2 linked regions of the Sphingobium yanoikuyae genome follow. The protein of the gene in region 1 interacts with the protein of each later gene in a pairwise test. Links are inferred from orthologs where the notes say so. Each region holds a gene or a part of one and is shown on either strand. Other genes may lie near its edges. The genes, in order: U0025_RS11605 and U0025_RS19750.

Region 1 (15,595 bases):
CTGGGCGCCGGGCACCCCGCCGCACAGCTGGCAGGCCGTCGCCGCGAGCGGCACCAGCGTCGGCACCAAGGGCGCGGTCGTCGCTGCCAAGGCGATGGCACTGACCGCCGCGCAACTGTTCCAGAGCCCGGACACGCTGGCGGAGGCCAAGGCCGAACTGGATCGCCGTCGCGGCAAGGATTTCGTCTATCGCTCGCTGCTGGGCGACAAGGGACCGGCGCTGGAATATCGAAACGGGAAGTGACGGTCCCGAAGCAGGACGATTACTCGCCCGCCTCCTTATAGGCGGGCAGACCCAGCCCCCGGCGGATCGCGAGCGCGCGCAGGCCAAATCCCAGCAGCGCCGCGATCACGCCAGCGACCGGCACATCCAGTCCGGCCAGCCGCAACAGTACGAACAGGCCGGAGGCGAACGCCGCGGCCGTGACATAGAGTTCCGGGCGCAGCAGGATCGACGGCTCGCCGGCCAGCGTGTCGCGCATGATGCCGCCGACGCAGCCGGTGACCACGCCCATCATCCCCGCGACAAAGGGCGGCACGCCAAAGCTCATTGCCTTGGCCGCGCCAAAGACCGCGAAAGCGGCCAGCCCGATCGCATCGAGCCAGTCGAGCGCATGATCGCTCCACCAGCGGCGCGGCGTGATCCAGACGGTAATGGCAGCGGCCATACACACGATCGACGGCGCCGGATCATGGATCCAGAAGACCGGCGCATCGATCAGCAGGTCGCGCACCGTGCCGCCGCCCACCCCCGTAAGCAGGGCGAAGAAGGCAAAGGTCACCAATGTCTGGCGCAGGCGTGCGGCAGCCAATGCCCCGGAAGCCCCGAAGACGAAGGTGCCGATCAGGCTCAACGCCTCCAGCACGGGTCCGATATGCGTGGCGATCGTCGGGGTCGGCGGCAGCATGGCTTTCCATAGCCGCTATCGGGCGCCAGCGGAAGCGGGCGCCCGAAGGTCGATCATTTCCGGCCCTTCTCGGCCGACAAACGGGTCATCAATATGGCCGCCCGCTTGGCCTGGCGCGGCATGCTGGACAGGTCCGCCTTTTCCGCCGGGCTATGGTCACCCGTCGAGGCGAGGCCAAGACCCACCAGCCCGTCGACATCCTGCGCGACGAAGCTGATATCGCCGGCGCCGCGCTTGAGCGGATCAAGCTCGGGCATTTCGGGCAGGCCCAGATCCTTGTTGATGCCATTCAATTTGCCGAGCAGCGCGCGATTGCCCGCCGTTGGCGCCATGGAGGGATAGCCCAGGTCAAAGGCGATGCTGGCGCCGGTGCCGGGCAGATGGCCGCTATCGACGATCGCCTGCATCTTGGCCCGCACCCGCTCGGTCTGGTCCTGGCTGAGGGTGCGGAAATCGCCCTTGGCGACCGCCACCGGGGGGATGATATTGGTCTTGCCGGTGACAGCGATGCGCACGCCATCCTTGTCGACATCGGCGCTCTGGCCGCCACCGATCAGACCGACATTGAAGGTCAGGTTGGGTTCCGGCAATTCCTTGCGGAAAGCGGTGATGATCCGCGCCATTTCATAGACGGCGCCGTCGCCGGCGGCCGCAGAGAAGATACCCGAGCTGTGCGCCGACTTGCCGCTGGTGGTCAGCGTCCAGCTGTTGGAGGAGCGGCGCGCGATCGAGCCCATATCCTTGCCGTCCTCGCGGCTCAGCCCCTCAAAATCGAGCGCGACGTCGGCGCGCTTGCCGGCCGCGATCAGATCAGCGCGCGAGATCGAGACCGGATCGCCCGAATCCTCCTCGTCACCGGTCAGCACCACTTCGATATTGGCGTTCTTCAGCGTGCCCGCCGCCTGCATCGCCTTCAGGGCGAGCAGCATCGTCACCACCCCGCCCTTGTCGTCGCCGACACCCGGTCCGGCGGCCCAGTCGCCCTCGCGCTTGAAGGTCTGGAACGGCGAGTCCGGCTCGAACACCGTGTCGAGATGGCCGATCAGCAGCATCTTCGTCGTGCCCGCCTTGCCCTTGTGGACCGCGATGAAATGGCCCGCGCGCTTGACCTGATCCATCGGTTTCCAGCTAACGGTGAAGCCCAGCGCCTCGAACTCGGGCCGCAGCATGTCGGCCACCGCCTTGACGCCGGCGACATTCATCGACCCGCTATTCTGGTTCACGATCTTTTCGAGGAGGGCGATCGCGGGTTCATGACCGGCATCGACGCTGGCGCCGATCTTCTGTTCGGCCGGGCTCAGCGCCGCCTGTGCCGTGGTCGCCAGCAGCATCGCGCCGCACAGCGCCGCCTTCACAATAGTCTGTCGCATGGGTTCGTAACTTCACCGAAACAAGGGAAAAATGGGCCGCTCCGGGGCAGCCGTAGAATAGAACGGGTTGCGCGCGCAGACACGCCACCCGTCGGATGCTTATTTCGCCAGTTCGGCTTCGATCGCGGCAACCAGCGCCGGATCGTCGGGCGCGGTCGTCGGCGCGAAACGGGCCGCGACGCTGCCATCCTTGGCGATCACGAACTTCTCGAAATTCCACAGGATTTCCGGCACCGGATTGGGCGTCATGCCATAGCCCTTGAGGCGCTCGCGGAAGCTGTCGCCATCGCCCTGCGCTTCGGGCAGTGCGCTCGTCAGCGCGGCGTAGAGCGGATGCTTGTCCGGCCCGCTAACCACGATCTTCTCAAACATCGGGAAATCGACACCGAAATTGGTGGTGCAGAAGGTGGCGATCTCGTCATTGCTGCCCGGTTCCTGGGCGCCGAAATCATTGGCGGGGAAGCCCGCGACCACCAGCCCCTTGTCCCGATAATCGGCATAGAGCTTTTCCAGCCCCTCATATTGCGGCGTCAGCCCGCATTTGGAGGCGACATTGACCGCGAGCACCACCTTGCCGGCATAATCGGCCAGGGTCGCGTCGGCCCCCTTGATGGTCTTGAGCGGTATCTGCTGGATTGCGGTCATGCATCGTCTCCCTTGGATATCAGGCGGCGGACCTTGCCATCATATGGCGGCGCCGAAAAGATGGCCCGCCGCAGCAGTCACAGCCATCGCCAGCGCGCCCCAGAAGAAGGTACGCAGCATCGACCGCCCCGGCCGCGCCCCACCCAGCCGCGCCCCGAGATAGCCCAGCAGCAACAGGCAGAGCAGCGACACCGGCACGACGCTGATCCCGGCCAGCGACGGCGCGATGGCTGCGGCGACTACCGGAGGCGCGGCGCCACAGGCGAAGCTTGCCGCCGAGGCCAGCCCTGCCTGTACCGGCCGCGGCGTGCTGAGGTCGGAAATGCCCAGTTCGTCGCGGGCATGGGCGCCCAGCGGATCGGTCGCCATCAACTGGGTAGCCACCTGCCCAGCCAAATCCCGGTCCAGCCCGCGCTCGACATAAATGTCGCGCAACTCCTCCCATTCCGCATGGGGCTGCGTCGCCAAAGCCTTCTTTTCCTTGGCAAGATCGGCACGCTCGGTATCCGACTGGGCGCTCACCGACACATATTCGCCCGCCGCCATCGACATCGCGCCGGCCACCAAGGCGGCGATGCCCGACAATAATATGGACTCGCCCGTCGCGCCCGATGCGGCGATCCCGGTCATCAGGCTGGCGGTCGATACAATCCCATCATTGGCGCCCAGCACGGCCGCGCGCAGCCAGCCGACCCGGTTGACATAATGGACGGCATGATGCGGCCGTGGCGGCTCGACGCGCGGCGTGGTCATATGATGGAGCCCCCTGTCAGATCATCCAGCCCGTTGGCTATCAGATGCAGAGGGCAGCGCAAGGGGTTCAGCCCAAGCCCTCGGCCTTCTCAGCCAGTTCCAGCCAACGTTCCTCGGCCGCGTCCTTTTCGCCCCGCGCCCTCTCGATCGCAGCCGTCAGCGCCGCGAATTTCTTCGGGTCGCGGGTATAAAGCGCAGGATCAGCCAGCGCCTCCTCGTCGCGGGCGATCGCCGCTTCCAGTTCCTCGATCTTCTTGGGCAGCAGATCGAGGTCGCGCTGGTCCTTGTAGGTCAGCTTGGTCGAGGCCGGCTTGGGCGGCGGCGGTGCCGCAGCCTCCTTCTTCTCCGCCTTGGGCGCACGGCGCGGATCGCGCTTGGCGATCCAGTCGGCATAGCCGCCGACGATCACGTCGACCTTGCCCGATCCGTCGAGGCCGAGCGTCACGGTGACGGTGCGATCGAGGAAATCGCGGTCATGGCTGACGATCAGCACCGTGCCATCATAGTCCGCGATGACTTCCTGCAGCAGGTCGAGCGTTTCGAGGTCAAGGTCGTTGGTCGGTTCGTCCAGCACCAGCAGGTTGGATTCGCGGGCAAATTCGCGCGCGAACAGCAGGCGCGAACGCTCGCCACCCGACAGGGTGCCGACCTTCGCCTCGGCCAACGAGGGATCGAACAGGAAGTCCTTGAGATAGCCATGGACATGTTTGCGGACGCCGCGCACGTCGATCCAGTCGCCGCCCTCGGCCAGCACATCGCGCACGCTCTTGTCGCCCTGCATCAGGCTGCGCTGCTGATCGATGAAGATCATGTCCAGCGTCTTGGCCAGCGTCACCGCGCCGCTGTCGGGCGCCAGTTCGCCGGTCAGCAGCTTGAGCAAAGTCGACTTGCCCGCACCATTGCCGCCGACGATGCCGATCCGGTCGCCGCGCTGCACGCGCAGCGAGAAGTCGTTGATGATGGTGCGGTCACCAAATGTCTTGGTGACATGCTCGGCCTTGATGACGCTCTTGGTCTTGCTGTCGTCGCTCGCCACCGCGATCTTGGCAGTGCCCTGCGGCCCCTGCATCGCGGCGCGTTGGGCGCGCATCTCCCATAGCTTGGCCAGGCGGCCCTGGTTGCGCTTGCGCCGGGCGGTCACGCCGCGCTCCAGCCAGTGCGCCTCGATCTTGAGCTTGGCGTCCAGCTTCTCGGCGGCGCGCGCCTCTTCGGCATAGACCGCTTCCATCCAGTCCTCGAAACCGCCGAAGCCGATCTCGTTGCGGCGCATCTGGCCACGGTCGAGCCACAAGGTCTGGCGGGTCAGGCGGGTCAGGAAGGCACGGTCATGGCTGATGACAATGAAGGCGCCGGTATAGCGGGCGAGCCAGCTTTCCAGCCAGTCGATCGCCGCGATATCCAGATGGTTGGTCGGCTCGTCCAGCAGCAGCAGGTCCGGTTCGCTCGCCAGCGCGCGGGCGATAGCGGCGCGGCGGCGCTCACCGCCGCTCGCGGTCGCGGCCTCGCGCGACAGGTCGATGCCCAGCTGGTCGGCGATCGCCTCCACCTCATGGGCGGGCGGCGCGAATGCGCCGGCCAGCGCGAAATCATGCAGCGTCTTGAAGGCGCTGACGTCGGGATCCTGTTCCAGCGTCACCACCCGCGCGCCCGGCTGCACCGAACGAATGCCCTCATCCGCCTCGATCTGGCCGCCGATCAGCTTGAGCAAGGTGGTCTTGCCCGCGCCGTTGCGCCCGATCAACGCCAGCCGGTCGCGCTGGCCGACATGTATGTCGATATGCCGGAACAGCCAGTGACTGCCCTGCGAGAGGCCGAGATTTTCGAAGGAGAGAATGGGTGCTGCCATGGCGGTGCAGCTAGGGCCTATCGGGCGTCGGGGCAAGAGTGGAACCGGAAAGCTGTCGGACGGCTTTCAACGCAGGACAGCGTCCATTCATCGCACCCAGGCCAAAAACGGGTGCAGGACTTACAGAGGAGACCATGTCCATGAAATCCGCTCTCGCCCTGATGGCGCTTGGCGCCGCCGCACTGCCTGTCGCGGCTGTTGCCCAGACCAGCGTCACCATCGCCGAGACCGCGCCGGTGGTGACGTTGAACGTCACCGAAAGCGTCGAGGCCGCACCCGATGTCGCGACCATCGGCACCGGCGTCCAGACCAAGGCCCCGACCGCGGCCCAGGCGATGAAGGACAATGCCGCCAAGATGGACGGGCTGATCGCGGCGCTAGCCAGGGCCGGCATCGCCAAGACCGACATCCAGACCAGCGGCATCAACCTCAACGCCCAATATGATTACAGCAATCGCGATGGCCAGCCGTCCGGTCCGCGTTTCCTGGGCTATGAGGCGTCGAACCAGCTCAGCGTCAAGGTACGCGACGTGAAGAAGGTCGGCGCGCTGCTCGATACGCTGGTGCAGGCCGGCGCGACCAACATCAACGGGCCCAGCTTCTCGATCGAGGATCCGAGCCCGCTTCAGGCCCAGGCCCGCGCCACCGCGCTCAAGACCGCCAAGGCCCAGGCCGATTTCTATGCCCAGGCGGCAGGCTATCGCTCGGCCCGGCTGGTCTCGATCTCGGAAAGCAGCAGCGGCGGCAATGCGCCGATGCCGCTGATGGCGGCCCGGTTCAAGGCCGACGCCGCACCGACCCCGGTGGAACCGGGCCAGGTCAGCGCATCGATCAGCCTGACGGTCCAGTACGCGCTGGAACGCTAAACCGTCATTCCTCGACGCGCCAGTGCGGCACCGCAAGGTCCGCGCTGGCGCCTTTGACCAGCCGCGCGTCGATGCCACGATCGGCAAAGGGCCTGAGCAGCCCCTCATGCCCCTCACCCTTGATCGACAGGTCGATCGGCAGGCCGGTGCGCTGCACTGCCCACAGGACGAGCGCCAGCCGATCCTTGTCCGCCACGGCCCCTTCATCATCCAGCGCCAGTGACGGCAGGGGCAGGGTCGGCGGCGTAATCTCGATCGCCCAGCCCGGCGTTGCCGCCGCCGCCCGCCGCTCCAGCGCCCAATAGGCGCCAAGGCCCGCATCCGGCAAAGCCCGCGCCCGCACTACCGCCCGCTTGCGCGCGGTATCGACCGTCACCGCATCGGGATTGACACCGGCGACCAGTGCCAGCCGGTCGGTCAGGCGATCGACCTGGCCCTGCACCTCACGCCGGGCGGTCTGGGCGGCGAGCAACTGGGCATTGTCGGCCTCCGTCCCCTCACCCACCCGGATCTGTTCGATATCCAGCGACACCGGCTTGCCCAGCATGTCGCCCAGGATATGGCCTGCCCGCGCAGACGCATCGCGCTCATAATGGCTGGTGAGGACGCTGGCGGTCACGGCAAGCGGCCTGGCGGCGAAATCCAGGTCGAGCTGCGCGATCCGGGCGCCATCGGGAAATTCGCGCCGGATGACATCGCGCGCATCGCGGGCGGCCCGCGCTTCCCAGGCGATCTGGCCGAGCGACAGGCCGAGCGGCACTGCCAGTGCGACGAAGATTGCGCCTATGAAAACCATCTGCAGCCAGCTCTGGCTGGGCGACAGGCGCCGGCCAAAGCCATAGAGCCGCGCCATGATCGCCGCGGCCAGGGCGATCGTCACGAAATTGGTGAAGAAGAGGAGGAACGCACCGCCCGCGACTGTTGCGTTAAGCGTCGCCAGGCCAAAGCCGACAGTTGCCAGCGGCGGCATCAGCGCGGTGGCGATCGCGACACCGACGATCGTCCCCGCCTTGCCGCGAATCATCGCATAGGCGCCCGCCAGCGCGGAAAAGAGCGCGACCATCAGGTCGAACAGATTGGGCCGGGTGCGCGCGGCGATTTCACTGGTCACCGTCTGCAACGGCGACAGCAGGACGATGAAGGCGGTGAACGTGATCGCCACCAGCGCCCCGCCCGCCAGCGCGATGATCGTCCGGCGGATTTCGCGCGCATCGGTCATGGCAAGGCCAAAGCCCAGCCCGACGATCGGCCCCATGAGCGGCGAGATCAGCATCGCACCGATCACCACGGCCGGCGAGGAGAGCAGCAGGCCGAGCACCGCAATGCCCGCCGACATCAGGATCATGAAGGCGTAGGACGGGCTCCAGCCATCATCGGCCCGGACCCTTTCGAGCACCGCCTGATGATCGATCCCGCGGATCACATGGCTGCGCCACCAGCGCGGCACGGAGCGCCACAAGAGCGCATCGGCTACGGGCCTGTCATCTTCCATCTGCATGGCTGGCAAGCTTAATTCGCCCGACCGCTCCTTTCCAGCGCGGAATGACCGGTCATTCACCACCTGTTCAATGCGCTTCGCCTATGCCATGCCCATGACAATGATCGCCAAAAGCCTGACTGCCGGACTGGCCGCAATTATGGCCCTATCCCTTATGACACCGGTCGCCGAAGCCGGTGGCCGCCGTGACGAGCAGGATGCCGCGCGCCGCGCGATGCTGGACGGCCAGGTCATGCCCTTTTCGATGATCAAGCGCCGGGTCGACGCCCAGGTGGGCGGTGCCACCTATGTCGGCAGCGAGTTCAATCCCTCCACCAATCGCTATCGCCTGAAATATGTGAAGGACGGCAAGGTGATGTGGGTTGATGCCGACGGCCGGACAGGCGATATCATCGGCTGGGCGCGCTGACCGCGCGCCGCCCAACCTCTTTGCGTCGATAACAAGAAACGGAACCCTATGCGCCTGCTGATCGTCGAGGATGAACCGAGTCTGGGCCAGCAGCTCAGGAACACGCTGGAAGGTGCCGGCTATGCCGTCGACCTCGCCACCGATGGCGAGGATGGCCATTTCCTGGGCTCGACCGAAAATTATGACGCCGTGGTCCTGGACCTGGGCCTGCCGACGATCGACGGCCTGACAGTGCTTGATCGCTGGCGCAAGGAAGGCCGCAGCTTCCCTGTGCTGGTGCTGACCGCGCGCGATAGCTGGTCCGACAAGGTCGCGGGCCTCGATGCCGGCGCCGACGATTATCTGGCCAAGCCGTTCCAGAGCGAGGAACTGATCGCCCGCCTGCGCGCGCTCATCCGCCGTGCCAGCGGCAACGCGTCGAGCGAACTGATCGCCGGCGACGTTCGCCTCGACACCCGTTCGGGCAAGGTGACGCTGAAGGGCGATCCGGTGAAGCTCACGGCGCAGGAATATAAGCTGCTGTCCTATCTGCTCCACCACAAGGGCAAGGTGGTCAGCCGCACCGAGCTGATCGAACATATTTACGACCAGGATTTCGATCGCGATTCCAACACGATCGAAGTGTTCGTGACGCGCATCCGCAAGAAACTCGGCGCCGATGTCATCACCACCATCCGCGGCCTTGGCTACAGCCTGGACGAGCCGGGGCGCTGATCCGCGCTCCATCCGCCTCCGTTCGCTGCGGGCGAAGTCGACAGGCAAGCAGGTCCGTCCCATCGGCCATGTTTCTCGGCTGCGCCAGCAGTGAACGGGTGTAGGATCATTTCGCATGGCCAGCCCGTCGCCCTCCCCCGTCCGGTCCACCGGGTCGATCAGCCGCCGCATGATCGGCATTGCCGCGCTGTGGATCAGCGTGCTGCTGCTGGGCGGTGGCGTCGCGCTCGACCGGGTGCTGTCGGACGCGGTGACGCGCAATTTCGACGATGGCATGAATTATGTGCTGACCGCGATGATCGCGGCGGCCGAGATCGGCCCGGACGGCGAAGTGCTGTTCAACCGCGAACTGGCCGACCAGCGCTTCCTGGAACCCAATAGCGGCCTCTATTACCAGATCAGCGCCAAGGGGCATGAGGATTGGCGGTCGCGATCACTTTGGGACCGGGCGCTCAAGGTGCCGGGTGACCATGCCGACCGCAATTTCCATGTCTATGACAGCAAGCAGTTTCCCGGCGAGGATCTGCGCGTCATGGAGCGCAGCGTCATCCTGCCCGGTTCCGATGCGCGCTGGATGTTCATGGTCGCGCAGGCGCGCCAGGGCCTTGATGGCCAGATCAAGACGCTGCGATCGACCCTGTTCAAGAGCTTCGCGCTGCTGGCGCTGGGCCTGATCCTGCTCGCCACCTTGCAGACCATCTATGGCCTGCGGCCGCTGCGCAAGGTGCGGCTGGAAATCATCAAGATGCGCGATGGCGACAAGAGCCGGGTGACCGAACCCATGCCCGCCGAAGTGCTGCCGATGGTCGAGGAACTGAACGCGCTGCTCGCCCATAATGAGCGACAGGCGGAGGAAGCGCGCACCCATGCCGGCAACCTCGCCCATGCGCTCAAGACGCCGCTGACCGTCATCATGAACGCGGCCACCGCCAATGCGCCGGACCTGGGCGAAACGGTGGTGCGCGAGGCGACGACGATGCGGCGCCAGGTCGACCATCACCTCGCCCGCGCCCGCGCCGTTGGCCGGCGCGGCGCAGCGCAGAGCCGGGCCGAGGTCTGGGCCAGCCTGGAGGCGGTCGAGCGCGCGGTGCGCCATCTCTATCAGGATGCGCGGGTCGACATGGACGGCGACAAGCATGCGGCGGTCCGCGTCGAGCGGCAGGATCTGGACGAAATGCTGGGCAATCTGGTCGAGAATGCCGCCAAATATGGCGGCGGCAGCGTGTTCGCGACGGTCAGCCGGGTTGGCGCAATGGTCGAGATCATGGTCGAGGATGACGGCATGGGCATTCCCGAAGCCGACCGGGTGCGCATCTTCGATCGCGGCGTGCGCCTCGATTCGGGCAAGCCCGGCACTGGCCTTGGCCTCGCCATCGTCCGCGATGTCGCCGAAATCTATGGCGGGTCGGTGGCACTGGAGGAGAGCGAGGATCTGGGCGGACTGCTGGTCCGCCTGCGCCTGCCGGCCGCCTGACAAAAGGCGCGCGACGAAAGGCAATTGCGTTCCTGCAAATCAATAGCATAGACAGGACAGACCGGGCCGCATCGGCCCATTCCAGACGGGATCGACGGGTGCGGCGCCATCTCTATCTCATTGCCGGCTTCCTCTCGATCGGATTGGGCACGCTAGGCGCCTTCCTGCCGCTGCTGCCGACCGTCCCTTTCATGATCCTCGCGGCCTATTGCTTTGCCCGCTCCAGCCCGGAACTGGAGGCAAAGCTGCTGGATCACAAGCATTTCGGTCCGCATATCCGCCGCTGGCGGGAACGCGGCGCGATCAGCCGCAAGGGCAAGAAGGCCGCGCTCGGCGCCTTCGCCTTCAGCGCAATCCTGGCGCTGATCTTCTCCCCCTTCCCCTGGTATCTGATCCCGCTGGCCGCAGCGCTGATCGGCGGCAGCTGGATCTGGACCCGCCCGGAAAGCTGAGCCGCCTCGGCGGGATCAATATCAGCCCCTAGCCCAGCGCCTTTGCATAATCGCGCAGCGCGCGTAGATCGCGGGTAATCCACTTGGCGTCGCGCGCGAAATCCTCGTCGCTCATACCGGGCTGGCGAAAAAGCGTCAGCATCACCTCTGCCCCATCCCCATTCTCGATCACGCGCAGCGGGACATGAACCTCCCGACCATCACCGGTCTCGACGAAATGGTCCATCACGCCAAATTCATTGTGCGGCGTGAAGCGAACCACGATCGGCCCATCGGGACCGTCGGCAATCCATCCGGTGCCGCCCCTGCGCAGATCGGCCTCGGTCAGGCCCGATGCCCATTTCGGGAATATCTCCGGCTGCCAGATCGCTTCGTAAAGCTCGCGCCAGTTGCGCGCTATCGTGACACTGTAGGTTCGCGCGGTAAGCATGCAGAATTCTCTTTTAGAAGTGGAACTGCGCTGTACCGCCGCCAGGCCTTCTTGTCACCGCAACGGATGTTTCTTGGCTAGATACCGCCCGGCACCGGGAGCCAGCCGCCGGAGGTCAGCGCGGCGCCAAGGTCCGTGACGCACGCATCCAGCACCGCCTGATCGGTCGAGCGGATGACGAAATTGGCGCCGGTGCGCCCTTCGCGGAAGAAGGGGTAGCTGCCGATCTGGACGCCGTCATGCGCGCGCTCGGTGGCGCCGAGCAGGTCGGCGATCTCGCTTTCCGCGACCCAGCAGCCGATCGTCGCGGAGAGGACGGGCAAGCCGCCTTCCAGCGTGCCGGTCAGGCTGTCGAGCATGCCGGCGGTGATGTGCGGCACGCCGGCCATGATGAAGATATTGCCGTGGCGGATGCCCGGCGCACCCGACATGCGGTTTTCGATGAGGTCGGCGCCCGCCGGCACCCGCGCCATGCGCAACCGCGCGTCGGTGAGGCCGCCGCGCGTGACATAATAGCGCTCCAATATCGCCCGCGCTTCGGGATGGATTTCCACACCGACGCACAGCGCCGCCGCGATCGCATCGACCGTGATGTCGTCATGGGTCGGCCCAATACCGCCGGTGGTGAAGAGATAGTCGTTGCGGGCACGCAGCGTGTTCACCGCCTCGACGATCGCGTCCTGCACATCGGGCACCACCCGTACCTCGCGCAGGCGGATGCCCTGGACATTGAGCCAGGTGGCGATCTGCGCGACATTCTTGTCCTGGATGCGGCCGGACAGGATTTCATCGCCGATCACGATCACGGCGGCGGTCCAGATACGGTCGCTCATGCCAGCGGCTCCGCACGGGCGGCAAGCGCCATCAGCCGGGCCAGCCGATCGGGCGGCAGGACGTCCGCCGGCTTGTAGCTGGCCTCGAAGACCGGCACGTCGGCCGGCAAGGCGGTCCAGTCCGACCGGTCCGCCACGAAGATCGCGGCATCGGGCCGGATCGCCGAGCGATCGTCGAGCGTGCCGACGCGGATCGCCGCGCCCGCCCGGCCGAGACGGGGATAGAAGCTCCAGACCGCGGTGCCGCAGTTGGCGCAGCGCACGATCACCTGGGTCTTGCCGCTGCCGGTGGGGACCACATGTTCGCTGAGGTCGCCGGACAGGAGATGGAGATGATCGACCTCGACAAAGGCATTGACCGCGGACGCCGCGCCGCTCTGCCGCTGGCACAGGCTGCAATGGCAGTTGTTGACGAAGATTGGGTCTGCATCGACCCGATAGCGCACCTCACCACAGGCGCATCCGCCTTCCATCACCATGTCCGTTTCTCTTTTCCTGATAGCGACCGCGGGGCTGAGCGAAGACACTCGCAATGCCGGATCGCAGGGTCTATATCAACCACATGACCGAATATATGACGATGACGGCCGACGCGCCGGTTTCCCGCTCGACCGCGATCAAGCTCTATGACGCGGCCGGTTTCGAAGGCATGCGCAAGGCCGGCCGACTGGCCGCCGAGATCCTCGACGCGCTGGTGCCCCATGTGGTGCCGGGCGTGACCACCGGCGAACTGGACGACATTGTCCGCCGCATGACCCTGGACGGCGGCGGCGTGCCGGCGACCCTGGGCTATCGCGGCTATACCCATAGCTGCTGCATCTCGCTCAACAATGTCATCTGTCATGGCATTCCGGGCGACTATAAGCTCAAGGACGGCGATATTCTCAATATCGACGTCACCCCGCTGGTCGATGGCTGGCATGGCGACACCAGCCGCATGTTCATCGCCGGCGATGCGCCGATCAAGGCGAAGCGGCTGGTCGAAATCACCTATGAATGCCTGATGCTGGGCATCGAGCAGGCCAAGCCCGGCAATCATCTGGGCGACATCGGCCATGTCATCCAGCGTCATGCCGAAAAGCATCGTTATGGCGTGGTCCGCGATTTCTGTGGCCATGGCCTGGGCCGCGTCTTCCATGACAGCCCTGAAGTGGTCCATGTCGGCCGTCCCGGCACCGGCCCGGAGTTGAAGCCCGGCATGTTCTTCACGATCGAGCCGATGATCAATATCGGCAAGCCCGGCGTGAAGATGCTGGACGATGGCTGGACGGCGGTGACGCGCGACCGCACCCTGTCGGCGCAGTTCGAGCACAGCATCGGCATCACCGAAACCGGCTGCGAGATCTTCACCAAGAGCCCGACCGGCCTCGATTGCCCGCCCTACGCGCGCTGATTTCTGCCTGCCCATGGCGGTCCCAAAGGCCCGCTCCGTTCATGCCATCGAGATCATGACCGATCGGCGTCGACGGGGCGGGCCTTTTGCATGACGGGCCGTTCAACCACTGCCCAAAAAACAGGCAGAATGACATGATATTGCCCGGAATCCGGGCAATATGGACAAAGATTGCTGCATCGCCGAAAGCAGGCCTAGCGATTCGCCACTTGGCACGGTAATTGATTGTTAAGGGAGACGGCGCTTGCCTCGGGGGGCATGATGATCGTCGCTTGAAGGTTGAAGGATGCGGGCCAACCCGCGTCCGTTCGTGCGTCATGGGTTGGGATTAAGTGATGAAGAAGATCGAGGCGATCATCAAGCCGTTCAAGCTGGACGAGGTGAAGGAAGCGCTGCACGAAGTGGGCGTGTCCGGCATCACCGTCACCGAGGCGAAGGGCTTCGGCCGCCAGAAGGGCCATACCGAACTGTATCGCGGCGCCGAATATGTCGTCGACTTCCTGCCCAAGGTGAAGCTGGAGGTCGTCGTCGACGACGCCCTGGCCGACCGGGTCGTCGAAGCGATCTGCAGCGCCGCCCAGACCGGCCGCATCGGCGACGGCAAGATCTTCATTTCCGCCATCGAGGGCGCGGTGCGCATCCGCACCGGCGAACGCGACAGCGACGCCATCTGATTTTCGACAGGTTCTAGCCGGCGGACAGGGGTCCGGCGGACACAGGCTTCAACGACCCCTTCGGGGGGGTATCCATAGAGAAGGGCAACTGCACATGGCCAACACGCCAAAAGACATCCTGAAGATGATCGAGGAAAAGGAAATCGAGTGGGTCGATGTCCGTTTCACCGATCCCAAGGGCAAGTGGCAGCACCTGACCATGGTGTCTTCGGTCCTCGGCGAAGATGAGCTGACCCAGGGCCTGATGTTCGACGGTTCGTCGATCGAAGGCTGGAAGGCGATCAACGAGTCGGACATGATCCTGAAGCCCGACCTGGACGCCGTCTATGTCGATCCGTTCAGCGCCACCCCGATGCTGATCATCTTCTGCGACATCGTCGAGCCCGACACCGGCGAACTCTATGCGCGCGACCCGCGTTCGTGCGCCAAGCGCGCCGAAGCGTTCGTCAAGTCGGCTGGTTTCGGCGACACCATCTATGTCGGCCCGGAAGCCGAATTCTTCATGTTCGACGATGTGCGCTTCGAGAATGACTACTCGCAGAGCTACTACAAGATCGACGACATCGAACTGCCGACCAACACCGGCAAGGAATATGAAGGCGGCAACCTGGGTCATCGTCCGCGCGCCAAGGGCGGCTATTTCCCCGTCGCGCCGGTCGATCCCTGCACCGACATCCGCGCCGAAATGGTGTCGACCATGCTCGAAATGGGCCTGCCCTGCGACAAGCATCATCATGAAGTCGCCGCCGCGCAGCACGAACTGGGCCTGACCTTCGGTACGCTGGTCCAGACCGCCGACCGCATGCAGATCTATAAGTATGTCGTGCAGATGGTCGCCCAGGCCTATGGCAAGACCGCGACCTTCATGCCCAAGCCGATCGCGCAGGACAATGGTTCGGGCATGCACACCCACATGTCGATCTGGGAAGGCGGCAAGCCGCTGTTCGCGGGCGAAGGCTATGCCGGCCTGTCCGACACCTGCCTCTACTTCATCGGCGGCGTCATCAAGCACGCCAAGGCCCTCAACGCCTTCACCAACCCGACCACCAACAGCTACAAGCGCCTGGTGCCGGGCTTCGAAGCCCCGGTTCTGCTGGCCTATTCGGCCCGCAACCGTTCGGCCTCCTGCCGTATTCCCTACGGCGCCGGTGCCAAGGCGAAGCGCGTGGAATTCCGCTTCCCCGACGCGATGGCCAACCCCTATCTCTGCTACGCCGCGCTGCTGATGGCCGGCCTCGACGGCATCGAGAACAAGATCCATCCGGGCGCCGCGATGGACAAGAATCTCTATGACCTGCCGCCCGAAGAGCTGAGCCAGGTGCCGACCGTC
Region 2 (15,950 bases), 1.7 Mb from region 1 along the record:
TCGATGCGCTGTCGCTGCATCATGTGCGGGCACGCGAATGGAAGGGCGACCTGGTGCTGCTGCACGAACTGGCCGAAGGGCCTGCCGATCGCAGCTATGGCCTGGCGGTGGCGCGGCTGGCCGGCTTGCCGCCCCTGGTGCTCAAGCGCGCCAAGGATGTGCTGGGCCGGCTGGAGGCAGGCAAGGCGAAGACCGGCGGCATTGCCGCGGGGCTGGACGACCTGCCGCTGTTCGCCAGCGTCGCAACCCAGGTCGAAGAGGTGGTCGATCCACTGCGCGACGCACTGGATGGCATTGATGCCGACGCCCTGTCCCCGCGTGAGGCACTCGATCACATATATCGTTTGAAACAACTGGCCGCCGCCAGTCACCACGAGTAGACGAGAGCCATGGTCATGCAGTTCCCCAGCCTGGGGTCGCGCCGCGCGATCATTGACCGGCGCGCGATTTCCGACAGCATCAACGCCCTGGCGCAGGAGCACCGGGGCGATCCGATCAAGCTGCGCGGGCTGATCGTCAAGGAACTCAAGGCCGCTCTGGAGCATGGCCGTGAGGATGTCGCGCGCCGGCTCGAGGCAAAACCGACGCGCGGGCGCGAGGCGGTGACGGCCTTTGCCTTCCTGATCGACCAGATCTTGCGGCTGCTCTACGACGCGACCACCCATCATCTTTATCCCGCCGGCAACCGCAGCACCGGCGAGCGGATCGTGCTGATCGCCGTCGGCGGCTATGGCCGGGGCGAGATGGCACCGCACAGCGATGTCGACATCGGCTTCATCACCCCCTGGAAGCCGACCGGCTGGACCGAGCAGATCATCGAATCCATGCTCTATTCGCTGTGGGATCTGGGGCTGAAGGTCGGCCATAGCAGCCGTTCGATCGACGAGACGATGCGGATGGCCAAGGCCGACCTCACCGTGCGCACCGCCCTGCTGGAAGCACGCTATGTGTGGGGCGACCGGGCGCTTTACGAGGAAGTCGCCGTTCGCTTCGACAGCGAGATCATGCAGGGCACCGCCCGCACCTTCGTCACCGAGAAGCTGGAGGAACGCGACGAGCGCCACCGCCGCATGGGCGACAGCCGCTATGTCGTCGAGCCCAATGTCAAGGAAGGCAAGGGCGGCCTGCGCGACCTGCACACGCTGTTCTGGATCGGCAAATATGTGAACCGGGTGAAATCGGTCGCCGAACTGGTCGATGTCGGCCTGTTGACGCAGAGCGAGCTGCGCCAGTTCCAGAAGGCCGAGGATTTCCTGTGGGCGGTGCGATGTCACCTGCACATGATCACGGGTCGGGCCGAAGACCGGCTGACCTTCGACCTGCAGCTGGAAACCGCGACGCGGATGCACTTCACCGCGCGGGCCGGACGATCCGGGGTCGAGCGCTTCATGCGCTATTATTTCCTCAATGCGAAGGCAGTCGGCGACCTGACTGCGGTGTTCCTGGCGCATCTGGACGACCAGCTGGCCGAGCGCGGACGCCGCTATATTCCGTCGATCTTTCGCCGACCCAAGAAGCTGGATGGTTTCGTGCTGGATCGCGGGCGGCTGGCGCTGCCGAGCGACGATTTCTTCCAGGCCGATCCGGTCCGCCTGGTCGAGATTTTCGCCGTGGCCGACAGGCATGGGCTGCAGATTCATCCGAGCGCGATGCGCGCGGCCAGCCGCGACGCCGGCCTGATCACCGCCAAGGTGCGCAAGGACGCACGCGCCAATGCCGCCTTCATGGATGTGCTGACCAGCCCGCGCGACCCGGAAACGGTGCTGCGCTGGATGAACGAATCCACCGTGTTCGGTCGGTTCATCCCCGATTTCCGCCGCGTCGTGGCGCAGATGCAGTTCGACATGTACCATCATTATACGGTGGACGAGCATACCATCCGCGCCGTCGGCCTGCTGGCCCGGATCGAAAAGGGCGAACTGGCCACCGACCATCCGCTGGCAACCGAGCTGATGGGCAAGATATTGTCGCGCCGGGTGCTCTATGTCGCGGTGCTGCTGCATGACATCGCCAAGGGGCGCGGCGGCGACCACAGCATATTGGGCGCGGAAGTGGCAGAACATCTCTGCCCGCGTCTGGGCCTGACCGCCGCCGAGACCGAGACCGTCGCCTGGCTGGTGCGTTACCACCTGCTGATGTCGGCCACCGCCTTCAAGCGCGACCTGGCCGACTACAAGACGATCCTCGATTTCGTCGAAGTGGTGCAGAGTCCGGAGCGACTGCGCCTGCTGCTGTGCCTGACCGTGGTCGATATCCGCGCGGTGGGGCCGGGCGTCTGGAACAGCTGGAAGCGGCAACTGCTGGGCGACCTCTATGATGCCGCCGAGGAAGTACTGCGCCTGGGCCACAAGCAGAAGGGCCGCAGCGAGCGGGTCGCCGCCAAGCAGGAGGCCCTGCGCCAGGCGCTGGGCATGGATGAGGCGACCTTCGCCGCCTTCAGCGGCCGCATGCCCGAAAGCTACTGGATCGCCGAACCGGACGATATCCTGGTCCATAATGCGCGGCACATATTGGAAGCGGGTGACTCCTCGCTGTCGATCGCCGCGCAATATTATCCACAACGTGGTGCCACGCTGGTCACCGTCTATGCGACCGACCATCCGGGCCTGTTCTACCGCATTGCCGGCGCCATCCATCTGGCCGGCGGCAACATCATCGACGCGCGCATCCATACGACGCGCGATGGCGTCGCGATCGACAATTTCCTGGTGCAGGATCCGCTGGGCGGCGCCTTCCACAGTCCCGAGCAGCTGGCGCGGATCAAGGCGGCGATCGAGGACTCTCTGTCCAACCGCCACCGCATGATCACCAAGCTGGAAGCGCGCCCGCTGCCCCGCACCCGCGCCGAAGCCTTCCGCATCGAGCCCAATGTGCTGATCGACAACAAGGCGTCGAACCGCTTCACCGTGATCGAGGTGAATGCCCGCGATCGGCCGGCGCTGCTGTTCAGCCTGGCCAATGCGCTGTTCCAGTCGAAGGTCACGGTCCACAGCGCCCATGTCGCCACCTATGGCGAGCGCGCGGTCGACACCTTCTACGTCACCGACCTGCTGGGCGGGAAGATCGAGAGCAAGGCCCGGTTGCAGACGCTGGAGCGGCGGCTGCTGGAGGCGGCCGGCGGCGAAGTGGGCGAGGCACTGGAGCGCGCCTGATCGCTACTCAGGCAATGGTCATTACGTCGCCGGGTGACAGCAAGGGTAACAGGCGCAGCATGTCGTCGCGGTCGACCGCGACGCAGCCGGCGGTCGGACGTCCTTCGGACAGATGGAAGAAGATGGCGCTGCCCATGCCCGGCACCGGCGGCGCGTCATTATGGCCCAGGATGACGATCACGTCATAGGCCTCGTCGCTGCGCTGCAGGCTTTCGGTCGAGAAGGGCCGGGGCAGGCGCACGGGACGATTATAGGCGGGATCGGCCGGATCGTCCGACCAGCCATCCCCCGCATGGATCCAGCGCCATGGCAGGGCGATGCCGGTGGTGGATACCTTGCCGGGGCGCAGCAGCACCGCACGGATCGGCCAATTGCCCAAGGGGGTGCAACCATCGCCTTCGCGCTTGTCGGCGGCCGCACAGGCGCCGCTGCGGCCGATGGTGCAGGCCATGTCGAGATCGCCGAAGCGCAGTCGCCCGGTGGCGACATCGACATGGACGACGCTCATAGCTGGTGGCCGGTCCGGTCGCGCTTGGTGGCGAGATAGCGTTCATTATGCGGGTTGGCCGGCAGGATGATCGGCAGTCGTTCGACCACCTCGATCCCGGCCGCCTGCAAGCCGGCGACCTTCTGCGGATTGTTGGTGAGCAAGCGCACGCCGTCAATACCGAGCAGGTCGAGCATCCGCGCCGCGACCGAGAAATCGCGCGCGTCGATCGCGAAGCCCAGCCGCACATTGGCGTCGACCGTGTCGAAGCCCTGATCCTGCAACGCATAGGCGCGCAGCTTGTTGACGAGGCCGATGCCGCGTCCTTCCTGGCGCAGGTAGAGCAGCACACCCCATTGGGCGTCGGCGATCTGGTGCAGCGCCTGATGCAATTGCGGGCCGCAATCGCATTTCAGGCTGCCGAACACGTCGCCGGTCAGGCATTCGCTGTGGATGCGGATGACCGGCGGGGATGCGTCGCGCTTGCCGACCACCAGCGCGACATGTTCGCGCGGCTCGTCGGGGCTGCGGAAGGCGATGATCTCCGCGCTCTCGCTCGCCGATACGGGCAGGCGGGCACGGGTGGCGATGGCGAGGTGGATGGCATCGTCATAATCGCCGACATCATCGGCGCTGACTTCCGCCTCGACCGGGCCGTCGCCTTCGGTAAGGAAATAGGCGGGCAGGATACCAGCCAACCGGGCAAGGCGCAGCGCGGCATTGGCTGCCTGTGGCGCCGGCAAGGCCCGCGCGCGGAACGGCCCCTTGAGCGGCGAGGCGAGGTCCAGCACGGGATCGGAAATCGAGGTCGCGACATCCGCGTCGATCCACGGCGCTCGTTCGATCAGCACCGGCAGATCGGGATCGGCCGCCGCCAGCTGATTGGCGAGCTTGAGCGTCTCGGCGCGGGCGGCAGAGATCAAGATATCGGCCTGCCCCTGCGGATCGAAATCGGCCAGCGTCACCGCATCCGCGCCCTCGATCGCCATCAGCCGGATGGCGCCGTCGGGCGCGGTCAGGCGGATCGCCCAGCCGCGACGCAGCGCATCGATGGCGCGGGCAGCATCCCGCCCGTTCATCAGAAGGCGAACTCGGTGATGATCGGGATATGGTCGGACGGCTTTTCCCAGCTGCGCGCGGGTTCGACGACACGGTGGGCGACCGCCTTGTCGGCGACATCCTTGGTCATCCACATATGGTCGAGGCGACGGCCGCGATCCGACGCCGCCCAGTCCTTCGCGCGATAGCTCCACCAGGTGTAGAGGCGCGCGGGGGCAGGGTGGAAATGGCGGCCGATATCGACCCAGTCGTTCGACGCCTGCAACCGGCCCAGCAGTTCGCATTCTTGAGGCGTATGGCTGACCACGTCGAGCAGCTGCTTGTGGCTCCAGACGTCGCATTCCAGCGGCGCGATGTTGAAGTCGCCGGTCAGGATCGTCGGTTTGTTGTCGAGCGCCCCGGACCACTCGATCATCCGCTCGATAAAGTCGAGCTTCTGGCCGAATTTCGGATTGACCGTGCGGTCGGCGACATCACCGCCGGCGGGGACATAGACATTCTCGATCCGCACGCCATTGTCGAGGCGGATGCCGACATGACGCGCTTCGCCATTGGCCTGCCAGTCGAACCGGTCATCCTCATGGATCGGCACCTTGCTCATGATCGCGACGCCATGATGCATGCGCTGGCCGTTCAGCACCTGATGGACATAGCCCAGCCGCTTGAACATGTCGGTGGGGAAAATCTCGTTCACCACCTTGGTTTCCTGCAGGCAGAGAATGTCGGGCGCTTCCTCGGTCAGGAAGCGTTCGACGATGTCGATCCGGGCGCGGACGCTGTTGATGTTCCAGGATGCAATCGAAAGGGTATCGGCCATGAAAAGCACCTAGGGTGCCGCGCGCCCGCGCGCAAGCGCCGGACAAAGTAAGACCCCCGCTCCGGGGGCGTGGAACGGGGGTCTCGATCGCGCCCTTGAAGCGCTTTGCGACGGGAGCGGTGTGCCGGGTAACAGGGGGGAAATCCCGGTCTGCGTCTCTCGCCGTGATCTCTATCTAGGCGATCCGATATGAGCGGCAGATGAACGATGGCAGAAAGTTTTCAGCCCATCGTTCCTGTGGCCCGCCCTAGCCGTTCGGACGGCCGCGCGGACGCGGATCGGTCCAGCGGAAGGCGGAATCGGCGACCGGCACGCCATATTGCTGGTTCGACAGGCGCACCGCCGTGCGATTATTCTGCGCGTCGAGCGCGACCCAGCCATAAAGCTCCAGCCCGGCCGGTGACGCGGGCTTGCGCTTGAAGATCATGGTGATGGTGCCGAATTCGGGCCGCTTGGGATCCTTTGCCTGCACGCTCAGCACGGTCGGGTCGCCGGTGGGGACGACGGTGCCGAATTTCGACAGATCCTTGGTCGGGTCGATCAGCGCGGCCAGCGGCGAATTGCCGATCGGCCAGCGCTGCACCTGGCGCACTTCATAGTCGATCAGGGTCAGCGCCTTGCCATCACCCACGATCAGCAGCGGCACGCCCTTTTCATATTGGAAGCGGATCTTGCCCGGCTGTTTCAGGGTCAGCTTGCCGGTCAGCACCTGACCATTGCGGTCGGTCTGGCTGAAATCGGCGGTCAGGGTGGTGACGGCGCGGATATAGGCATTGACCTGATTGAGGTCGGACGGTGCCGCCTGCTGGGCAAGGGCATAGCCCGCCGGCACCGCAACCAGCGCGGTGGCGAGGGACAGGGCGACAGGCGCGAGGATGCGCTTCATGCAATCATCTCCGGGTTGTTCGGAAAAGGGGGCATAGGAGGTGGGGCTTGAACCCGCTGTGAACCTTGCTGTTCCATCGCAGGGAAAGGATCGATCGGAAAGACCAGACGGGGGAGAGCGGCCGTGAAATGGCTGGCTCGATCCCCCGTGCTCCCGCCTCGCCATGCCGGTCTTACCGGCGGCACCGCTCCAATTATGTTTATCGGCGCGGCAGCAGCGACGCCTGCCTAGACCGATTCGCGGACAAAAAAAAGGCTGATCCGAAGATCAGCCTGAAAAGTTTTTAGGAGAGGATGCCTGAAAGGCCTGTTCCTAATGTCCCAAAGCCCCTGTCACGACAAATGCGAAGGCAGCAAGCATGGTTGCACGGAACGCAATCGCTCAAGGAAAACAGGCATTTCGTAGCGTCAGAGCGGATTGCCATTCTCATCGCGCAGCACTTCGCGGCGGCCGACATGGTTGGGCGGGCCGACCAGCCCTTCCTCCTCCATCCGTTCGATCAGGCGTGCGGCGCTGTTATAGCCGACTCGCAGCTGGCGCTGCAGCCAGCTGGTCGAGGCCTTCTGATTCTCGAACACCAGCTGGCAGGCCTTACGGAACAGCTGCGCGTCCGGGCTGTCATCGCCCAGGTCCACGCCGTCGAGCGCGAAGCTGCCTTCTTCCGGCTCTTCCGTGACCGCCTGGATATAATCAGGCGCGCCCTGCGCGCGCCAGTGGTCGGCAACCACGCGCACTTCATCGTCCGAAACGAAGGGACCATGAACGCGCATCAGGCCCTTGCCGCCATGCATGTAGAGCATGTCGCCCTTGCCCAGCAGCTGTTCGGCACCCTGTTCGCCCAGGATGGTGCGGCTGTCGATCTTGCTGGTCACGAAGAAGCTGATGCGGGTCGGCAGGTTCGCCTTAATGACGCCGGTGATGACGTCGACCGAAGGACGCTGGGTCGCGAGGATCAGGTGGATGCCGGCGGCGCGCGCCTTCTGCGCCAGACGCTGGATCAGGAATTCGACTTCCTTGCCCGCCGTCATCATGAGGTCGGCCAGCTCGTCGACCACCACCACGATCTGCGGCAGCGGCTGGAAATCGAGCTGTTCTTCCTCATAGATCGGCTTGCCGCTCTCGGGGTCATAGCCGGTCTGGACGCGACGGCCGAGCGGCTTGCCCTTGGCCTTGGCGGCGCGAACCTTCTCGTTGTAATTGGCGAGGTTGCGGACCGAGATCGACGCCATCATGCGATAGCGATCCTCCATCTGCTCCACCGCCCATTTGAGCGCGCGGATCGCCTTGCTCGGCTCGGTCACGACCGGGGCGAGCAGATGCGGGATGTCGTCATAGGTCGACAGTTCCAGCATCTTGGGATCGATCATGATCAGGCGCAGCTGGTCCGGCGTCATGCGGTAGAGCAGCGACAGGATCATAGCGTTGAGGCCGACCGACTTACCCGAGCCGGTGGTGCCTGCGATCAGCAGATGCGGCATCGGCGCCAGATCGGCGATGATCGGCTCGCCCGAGATATTCTTGCCCAGGATGATCGGCAGGGTCGCTTCCGCACCGAATTGCTCGCTGGTGATCAGTTCGCGGAAGGACACGCCCTCGCGATTGGTGTTGGGCAGTTCGATGCCGATGACGGTACGGCCGGGAATGGTCGCGACGCGCGCCGACAGCGCCGACATGTTGCGGGCGATATCGTCGGCCAGCGCGATCACGCGGCTCGCCTTGATGCCCGGTGCCGGCTCCAGCTCATACATGGTGACGACGGGACCGGGGCGGACCTCTACGATATTGCCCTTCACATGGAAGTCGTCGAGAACGCTCTCCAGCAGGCGGGCGTTGCGTTCCAGCGCCGCCTTGTCGATCTTCTGCCCCTGATTGGCGGGAATCGGATTGAGCAGGTCGGCCGACGGCAGCGAACTATGGCCGAACAGATCATCCTGCGACACCGGCGCGGTCGAGCGCTGCACCGGGGCGGGCTTGGGCGCCTGAATGGTGATCGGCGGCTTGGGCTCGTTCGACACCTGCTTGCGCGGCGCGATCACCCGTTCGACCGGGCCGTCATCATCCTCGTCCAGATCGACCGCTCCTCCCTGTCCTGCAAAGGCGAGCGAGGGGCGCGGCAGGCTGAGCCGGGGCAGGGTCGGACGGCGGATGGTGAAGATCGGCTTTTCCAGCGCCAGGCTGCGATACCAGACGAACAGGCCGGCCAGCATGGCCACGACCACCAATATGCCGATGATCCAGCCCTGCGCGGCCGGCGCCTGGGCGGTCAGGCTGATCACCCCCTTGGCGGTGACAAGGCCGATCATGCCGCCCCAGCCCGAAGGCAGGCCGACCAGCGGATCAGGCTGGAACAGGGCCAGTGCGATGCCGATCAGGATGATGCCGACCAGGCATTTGCCAAACTGCGCCTTCCACCCGATCATCTCATGATCGCCCCACAGGCGACGGGCGGTGATCCCCATCAGCGGCAGCAGCAGCGCAATCGGCACGCCGAACAGCAGCAGCAGCATGTCGGCCACCATGGCACCGGGCGCGCGCATGATATTGGCGACATGATCGCCCGCCACCGTGTTCATCGACGGGTCGCTGGGCTGATAGCTCAGCAGCGCCAGCGCCAGGAACAGGGTCGCCAGAAATAGCGAGATCGCCCCGATCAGCGCGCCGCTGCGCACGATGCTGCGCTTGAGCATTTCGCGCCATTCCGGCGCGCGCTTGGCTCCGCGGCTGACAGCCATGGTCAAATGTCCCCCAAATGTTCCGTTCCGGCACAATGCGCCGAGCCAGGAGTCCTCGTCAAGCCTGCGGCCCCTCGGCTCGTCCCGCCCCATCCGCAACATTGCGTATGTCGCGGGCCTGGGGCGCAGGCGCAAAATAAGCGGCGAAAGGAGATGTCGCCATGTTCGCCTCTTTCTATCCCGCCTTTATCGTGATTGCCCTGAGCAGCTTTGCGATCGTGCTGCTGGGCGTCAGCCTGCAGGATGCGATGCGAGGGCGCTGAGCACGTCGCCATCGACGCGCTGCACGGTCCATTCGTCCATCGGCCGGGCGCCGAGCGCCCGGTAGAAGGCGATGGCCGGTCCGTTCCAGTCGAGCACCGACCATTCGAGCCGGGCGCAGTCGCGCGCGATCGCCAATTGGGCGAGACGGGCGAGCAACGCCTTGCCGGCACCGAGCCCCCGCGCTTCGGGCAGGACGAACAGATCCTCCAGATAGAGGCCCGGACGCCCCTCGAAGGTAGAGAAATTGTGGAAGAAGAGGGCAAAGCCGATCGGTGCGCCATCATGCTCGGCGATCAGCACCTCCGCCATCGGCCGGGGACCGAACAGATAGCGGGCCAGCGTCTCGCGGTCGGCCTTCACTTCATGGGCCAGCTTCTCATAGTCGGCGAGCGCCAGGATGAAATTCGCGATTGCATCGATATCCGTCGATTGCGCGTCCCTGATGATGACCTTGCTCATGCCGCTCCCGCTTCCACATGGGCGATATCCGCCCGTTTCGTGCGCGCGGCGATAAGGCAGCCGGCGACGATCAACAAGGCACCGGCAAGGGTGGCGAGCGTCAGTTGCTCGCCAAAGGCCAGCCAGCCGAAGATCGCGGCCCAGACGAAGGCGGTATATTCGACCGGGATCAGCCGCTGGGCTTCCGCACGCGCATAGGCCCAGGCGAGCGCCGCGAGAGAAGTGAAGGCCAGCATGGCGGCCAGCAGCACCAGCGGCACCGCCGCTCCGGTCGGCACGATCGCCCAGGCCGGCGCACCGATCGCGAACACGCCCAGCATGACCAGATGCTGGAAGAAGGCGACCTCTATCGGCGAGGCAAGCTGGGCCTGCTGGCGCTGGAGGATCAGGTTCCAGGCGAACAGTATCGCCGAAAGCAGCACCGCGCCCGCCCCCATCAGCGCGTCGCCATCATAGTCGCCGCGCATCCGCCCCGACAGGATCACGCCCACCCCGACCAGACCAAGCAGCGAAGCGCCGATCGCCTGCCGCCCGATCCGTTCCTTGAGCAGCAAGGCCGCAAGATAGAGCGCGATCAGCGGGGCGATGAAGGAGAGGGCAATGGCTTCGGCAAGCGGCAGGCGCATGATCGCCCAGAAGAAGAAGCTGGCCATCAGCGCGACCACCACGCCGCGCAGCAGATGCAGGCGCAGCACGGAAAGGTTGGGCCAGCGCTGGCGGGTGGCGAGCATCAGGACCAGCCCCAGCAGGCTGCCGGTGATCGCGCGCCAGAGCAGCGCGTTATAAAGGCCGATCGAGAGACTGAGCCCCTTCATCGCCGCGTCCATCACCGAAAAAAGCGCGACGCCAAGGCAGCAGATGAGGAAGGGCAACAGCACGGACGGGCTGCGGGGAGAGGAAAGCGGACGATCCATCGAGGGGTGAAGGGATCAGTCGCGACCGGGGCCGACGATCCTGCCGATATGCAATTCGTCGATATGAAGCCGGGTGATCCGTGCCTTGCCGATGCGCAGCCGACCGATGGCCAGGGCGCCCACCGCTATTGCCCCCAATGCGATCGCGCCCAGGGCCAATGTCCCGATAGCGGACGCGCCGACCGCCTGCGCACCCGTGGCGCTTGCGCCATGGGCGATGGCGGACCGGTCGGCGCTGTCCGTCATTCGGCCGCCTGGACCTGTCCCGCGTCGCTCGCCGCCGCTTCGATCTCGGCCGCCTTGGCCTCGACCAGCCTGACGATATGGTCGACCATGTCGGCATCCTGGATCGTGTGATCGGTGACGCCCGACAGATAGACCATATGCTTGCCATTGCCGCCGCCGGTCAGGCCGATATCGGTCTCGCGCGCTTCGCCCGGACCGTTGACGACGCAACCCAGCACCGAGAGCGAGAGCGGCGTGTTGATATGCTGCAGCCGTTCCTCCAGCGCCTGGACGGTGCGGATCACATCGAAGCCCTGCCGTGCGCAGCTGGGGCAGGAGATGACCTTGACGCCGCGGGTGCGGATGCCGAGCGTCTTGAGCATCTCATAGCCGACCCGCACTTCCTCCTCCGGTTCGGCCGAGAGCGAGACGCGGATCGTGTCGCCGATGCCGGCCCAGAGCAGGTTGCCGATGCCGATCGCGCTCTTGACCGTGCCGCCGATCAGGCCGCCGGCTTCGGTGATGCCCAGATGCAGCGGGCAATCGACCGCATCGGCCAGTTGCATATAGGCCGCGACCGCCAGGAACACGTCGCTCGCCTTCACGGCGACCTTATATTCGTGGAAATCCTGGTCCTGCAGCAGCTTGATATGGTCGAGCGCGCTTTCGACCAGCGCTTCCGGGCAGGGCTCGCCATATTTTTCGAGCAGGTCGCGCTCCAGGCTGCCGGCGTTGACGCCGATGCGGATCGAGCAATTATTGGCCTTGGCGGCGTCCACCACTTCCTTCACCCGCGCGGCCGAACCGATATTGCCCGGATTGATGCGCAGGCAGGCAGCACCGGCATCGGCGGCTTCCAGCGCGCGCTTATAGTGGAAATGGATGTCGGCGACGATCGGCACGCGCGCGGCGCGGACGATCTGTTTGAGCGCCGCGGTCGATTCCTCGTCGGGGCAGGACACGCGGATGATGTCGACGCCGGCATCCTCGCAGCGACGGATCTGGTCGATCGTCGCCTTGACGTCATGGGTCAGCGTGTTGGTCATGGTCTGCACCGTGACCGGCGCGCCGCCGCCCACGGGGACGTTGCCGACCATGATCTGCCGCGACTGCCGTCGGGCGATGTCGCGCCAGGGGCGCAGGCCGGGATTATGTTCGGACATGAAAAGGGGCTCCAGATCTCTGGAGCCCCCTATAAGCATTAACGCGGCTTTTTAGAAGCGCGCGGTCAGCGATGCGGCAACCTGGTCCGCATTGCCGCTGGTCTGGGCCAGGGTCGTGGCGGTGACGGTGGCCGGCGACGGGAAATAGCTGTCCGGGCGGATGATGTTCGCCTTTTCCACCCAGGTATGGGCGTAGGCGACGTTCAGCGCGAAGGCCGGCGAGATATTCCAGGTCGCGCCGCCGGTCAGCCACACGCGGTCGCCATCGGGCACGCGGGTGGTCAGATGCTGCGGATTGGTCGGCGAACGGTCGAACATGGTGCCGGCGCGCAGCGTGAAGGCGGGGCTGAAATCATATTCGCCGCCCAGGCTGACGCTGTAGCTGTCCTTGTAATCCAGTTCCTTGTTGGTGGTGCCGGTGGCCGAGGTGACCTCGATCCCCTTGAAGCTGGACCAGCCATACCATTTGCCGGTGATCATCGCGCGCAGGTTCGGCGTCAGCTTGTGCATGAAGGACACGGTGACGATATCGGGCAGGTCCAGCGGTGCCGAGGCATCGAATTCGCCATTGGCGGCGCTGAGCGGCGTCACCAGACCGGAAATGGTCTGGGTACCCTTGAGCTTGTGGTTGATGCCCGACCGATAGTGGACGCCGACATTGGTGGTGCCGTTGGTGTAGAACAGGCCGGCGTTCCAGCCGACGGTCCAGTCATCGCCCTTCAGCTTGGTGAAGCCGTCGGTGGTGACCAGCGGCGACACCTGCGGCAGCGCGTTGGTCAGGTTCGCCTTCACATATTGCACGTCGACGCCGCCGCCGATCGAGAAATTGTCGTTCAGCTTGAACGCGGCCGACGGCTGGATGTTGTAGGTCTTGAGGTCGGTGTAGATCGAGTCATAGCGACCGAAGAAACCGTCATCATATTCCAGCTTCAGGCCGAAGGGCGCATTGACGCCGAGGCCCAGCCACAGCCGGTCGGTGACCTGCGCCGAGGCGTAGAAATTGGGGACCGGGATGACGCTTTCGAACGGCTGGCCACCGTCATTGCCGGTCACCGGCACGCGGGCGGTCGAACCGGGGACCGAGCGATAGCTGCCACGGTTAGTCTGGTGAGCGGAAGCCATCAGGGCGTTGACGCCGGCCGAAACCTGGACGCCCGACAGCTGGGTCATGGCGGCAGGGTTGAAATAGATGGTCGAGGGATCGTCACCTGCAGCGGCGCCGCCAGCCATGGCGCGGCCGGTTTCCACCGGCGACTGTTCCTGAAGATAGAAGCCACCAGCCAGCGCCGGCATCGGTGCGACAATCGCGCCGGTCAGCAGGATGGTGGGAAGAATGCGACGGCGAAGGGACATGGCGTTTCCTCTGCTAAAAACTCATTTGGCCATTTGGTGCGGGCGCTTAAACGCCTCATGCGACTTATGGAACCATGCGCATAACAGCTATCCCGACGATTTCTACAGGCGCCAATGACGGATTTCCGCGATTTTTCGCTCAATTGCCCGGATTTCGGCCGGCTGGACGCTACGGCAAGTGCCGCCCTGTTGCGCCAACGTCACAGGTCAAAAAAAAAGCCGCCCCGAGGGACGGCTATGAAGTTTTAGGAGAGGATGCCTGAAAGGCGAGTTCCTTTTGCGGCCAGGCGGCGTTCGTCGCAAATGCGAAACATGATGGCGCGATTGCGTTTCATGCAACCGGTGTCACAAGACAATGTTTCCCTAAGGGAAATTCCGCATGAAATAATGATAGCGATATCAATTTTGCGCGCTGCGACAGGCTATTTCGCCGCTTGCAATCGCTGATCGACGCCCGAATCACGCAAATGGGATTCGATTTCGGCCAGCAGACGCGCCAATCCCGCGGCATCCGACGCCTCCGCCCGCGCGGTCAGCGCATTCTGGGTGTTGGACGCGCGCAGCAGCCACCAGCCATCGATGGTGCGGACGCGGGCACCATCGATCGACTCCACGATTGCGCCGGATGCAATCAGGCGGTCGCGCAGGTCTTCAATGATCGCAAACTTGCGGTCTTCCGGCACGGCGATGCGGATTTCCGGCGTGTTGACCATTTCGGCCATGTCGCCGCGCAGGTCGGTGACGGTGCGGCGCAACCGGGCCGCGGCGCGGATCAGGCGAACGGCGGCATAGAGTCCATCATCAAAACCGTAAAAATCGTCGGCGAACATGATGTGGCCGGTCATCTCGCCACCCAGCGGACTGCCAATCTGCTTCATTTTGGACTTGATATGGCTGTGCCCGGTCTTCCACAGCACCGGCTCACCGCCCAGCCGCGCAATCTCGTCGAACAGGGCCTGGCTGGCCTTCACATCCGCGACGATCGGGGCGCCGGGCCGATCCTTCAGCACCACCTGCGCGAACAGGCCGAGCAACTGGTCGCCCCAGATAATCCGGCCGAGGCCGTCGACCACGCCGATCCGGTCGCCATCGCCATCGAAAGCCACGCCGAAATCGAGCTTCCTGGAGAGGACAAGGGAACGAAGATCGGCCAGATTCGCTTCTTCGGTGGGATCAGGATGATGGTTGGGAAAATTGCCGTCTACATCGGTGAAGAGCAGATGATGCTCACCCGGCAGGAGTTGCACCAGCTTCTCCACGACCGGTCCTGCGGCGCCGTTTCCCGCGTCCCAGCCGATCCGCCAGGCGGCGCCGTCAAAATCGCGCACCAGCCGTTCGACATAGGCCGGCATGACATCGACATCGCGCACCCGGCCTTCGCCCGCCAGCCAGTCGCCGGCCGCCGCGATCGCGCCGAGCTGCTGGATCGCCTCGCCATGAAAGGGCGCATGATCCAGGACCAGCTTGAAACCATTCTGATCTGCGGGATTATGGCTGCCGGTCACCTGGATGGCGCCCGCCACGTCCAGTTCGGCCTCGGCATAATAGAGCATCGGCGTGGGACCCAGGCCAACGCGCAGCACATCGACGCCGCTGTCGGTGAGGCCGCGCACCAGCGCGCCCTCCAGCATGGGCGAACTCAGCCGCCCGTCATAGCCGACCGCGACCGCTGATCCGCCGGCGCGCCGCACCCAGGTCGCGAAGCTGCGCCCCAGCGCATAGCCGTCCGCTTCCCCGAGCATCGGGCCGACAACGCCGCGCATATCATATTCGCGCAGCAGGGTCGGGTGGAAGCGGTGGGCCATATAGTCCTTTCTGGAGCAATCAGCCGGCGGACGGACGATCCCGCTCGGCAAGGTCGGCGAGCAACAGGTCGCGCGCGGCATTGATCTGGGCAGCCAGCGCTTCGGTTCCACCCTTGTCGGGATGGACCGAGGCGATCAGGCGGCGATGTGCGGCGCGGATATCGGTCGCGCGAGCATCCGCCGACAGGCCGAGCAGGGCGCGGGCGCCCTCCACGTCGGCCCTGTCAGTCTGCACCGGCGGCGCAGCCTTGCGCCTGGCGCGGTTAGCGCCCTTCTTCGCCTTGCCCTGCGACGCGAAGAAGAGGGCGGCGCCCAGCAGGATCGGCGCGCCGAGCGCCGGCTTGCCCTTGGCCGCCAGCACCGCGCCGACCAGTGCCGCCCCCAATGCCATGCCATCCTTGGTCGACATGCGCTGCAATCTCCCGGTCCAGATGAGCCAGCCCGCCAGGCCGATCAGCACCAGCGCGATCAGCCCCATCAGGCGGCGCCGAGCATGTCCACGGACGCGGCATGATCGCCGGTCGGCAAGGCCAATCCGGCCACCATCTCGCGCAATTCCTGGCGCGCGGCGATGTGGCTGATGCCCAGGTCGCCCAGATGTCCCTTGTCGAGCAGGGTCAGGCCCGAGGGGAAG

Evidence for each region.
Region 2: the proteins of U0025_RS11605 (region 1) and U0025_RS19750 interact in binary tests that used the Escherichia coli proteins (3 or more experiments, as listed by UniProt). The link is inferred for Sphingobium yanoikuyae from one-to-one orthologs.

What each region holds. Positions count from the first base shown.
Region 1 is NZ_CP139979.1:2,521,688-2,537,282, forward strand. The notes cover bases 12,599-15,595. They hold U0025_RS11605 (P-II family nitrogen regulator), read left to right. Parts: upstream 12,599-13,926; coding sequence 13,927-14,265; downstream 14,266-15,595. Other genes in these bases: U0025_RS11595 (GFA family protein), read right to left, coding at 12,599-12,677; map (type I methionyl aminopeptidase), read left to right, coding at 12,761-13,591; glnA (type I glutamate--ammonia ligase), read left to right, coding at 14,360-15,595. Also shown: U0025_RS11525 (amidohydrolase), read left to right, coding at 1-244; U0025_RS11530 (trimeric intracellular cation channel family protein), read right to left, coding at 264-908; U0025_RS11535 (M20/M25/M40 family metallo-hydrolase), read right to left, coding at 962-2,278; U0025_RS11540 (glutathione peroxidase), read right to left, coding at 2,378-2,923; U0025_RS11545 (VIT1/CCC1 transporter family protein), read right to left, coding at 2,963-3,676; U0025_RS11550 (ABC-F family ATP-binding cassette domain-containing protein), read right to left, coding at 3,744-5,522; U0025_RS11555 (SIMPL domain-containing protein), read left to right, coding at 5,663-6,388; U0025_RS11560 (DUF389 domain-containing protein), read right to left, coding at 6,393-7,886; U0025_RS11565 (hypothetical protein), read left to right, coding at 7,957-8,295; U0025_RS11570 (response regulator transcription factor), read left to right, coding at 8,344-9,009; U0025_RS11575 (sensor histidine kinase), read left to right, coding at 9,179-10,483; U0025_RS11580 (YbaN family protein), read left to right, coding at 10,582-10,935; U0025_RS11585 (hypothetical protein), read right to left, coding at 10,964-11,365; U0025_RS11590 (competence/damage-inducible protein A), read right to left, coding at 11,443-12,198; more of U0025_RS11595, read right to left, coding at 12,195-12,598. UniProt on the Escherichia coli protein: P-II indirectly controls the transcription of the glutamine synthetase gene (glnA). P-II prevents NR-II-catalyzed conversion of NR-I to NR-I-phosphate, the transcriptional activator of GlnA. When P-II is uridylylated to P-II-UMP, these events are reversed.
Region 2 is NZ_CP139979.1:4,255,020-4,270,969, reverse strand. The notes cover bases 1-3,352. They hold U0025_RS19750 ([protein-PII] uridylyltransferase), read left to right. Parts: upstream 1-389; coding sequence 390-3,152; downstream 3,153-3,352. Other genes in these bases: U0025_RS19745 (L,D-transpeptidase family protein), read right to left, coding at 3,160-3,352; mutS (DNA mismatch repair protein MutS), read left to right, coding at 1-380. Outside these bases: more of U0025_RS19745, read right to left, coding at 3,353-3,660; ribA (GTP cyclohydrolase II), read right to left, coding at 3,657-4,718; xth (exodeoxyribonuclease III), read right to left, coding at 4,718-5,515; U0025_RS19730 (LolA family protein), read right to left, coding at 5,763-6,401; U0025_RS19725 (FtsK/SpoIIIE family DNA translocase), read right to left, coding at 6,809-9,133; U0025_RS19720 (GNAT family N-acetyltransferase), read right to left, coding at 9,365-9,856; U0025_RS19715 (DMT family transporter), read right to left, coding at 9,853-10,770; U0025_RS19710 (hypothetical protein), read right to left, coding at 10,786-11,016; ispG (flavodoxin-dependent (E)-4-hydroxy-3-methylbut-2-enyl-diphosphate synthase), read right to left, coding at 11,013-12,158; U0025_RS19700 (OmpP1/FadL family transporter), read right to left, coding at 12,210-13,511; phosphoglucomutase/phosphomannomutase PgmG, read right to left, coding at 13,934-15,316; U0025_RS19690 (J domain-containing protein), read right to left, coding at 15,336-15,794; U0025_RS19685 (division plane positioning ATPase MipZ), read right to left, coding at 15,794-15,950.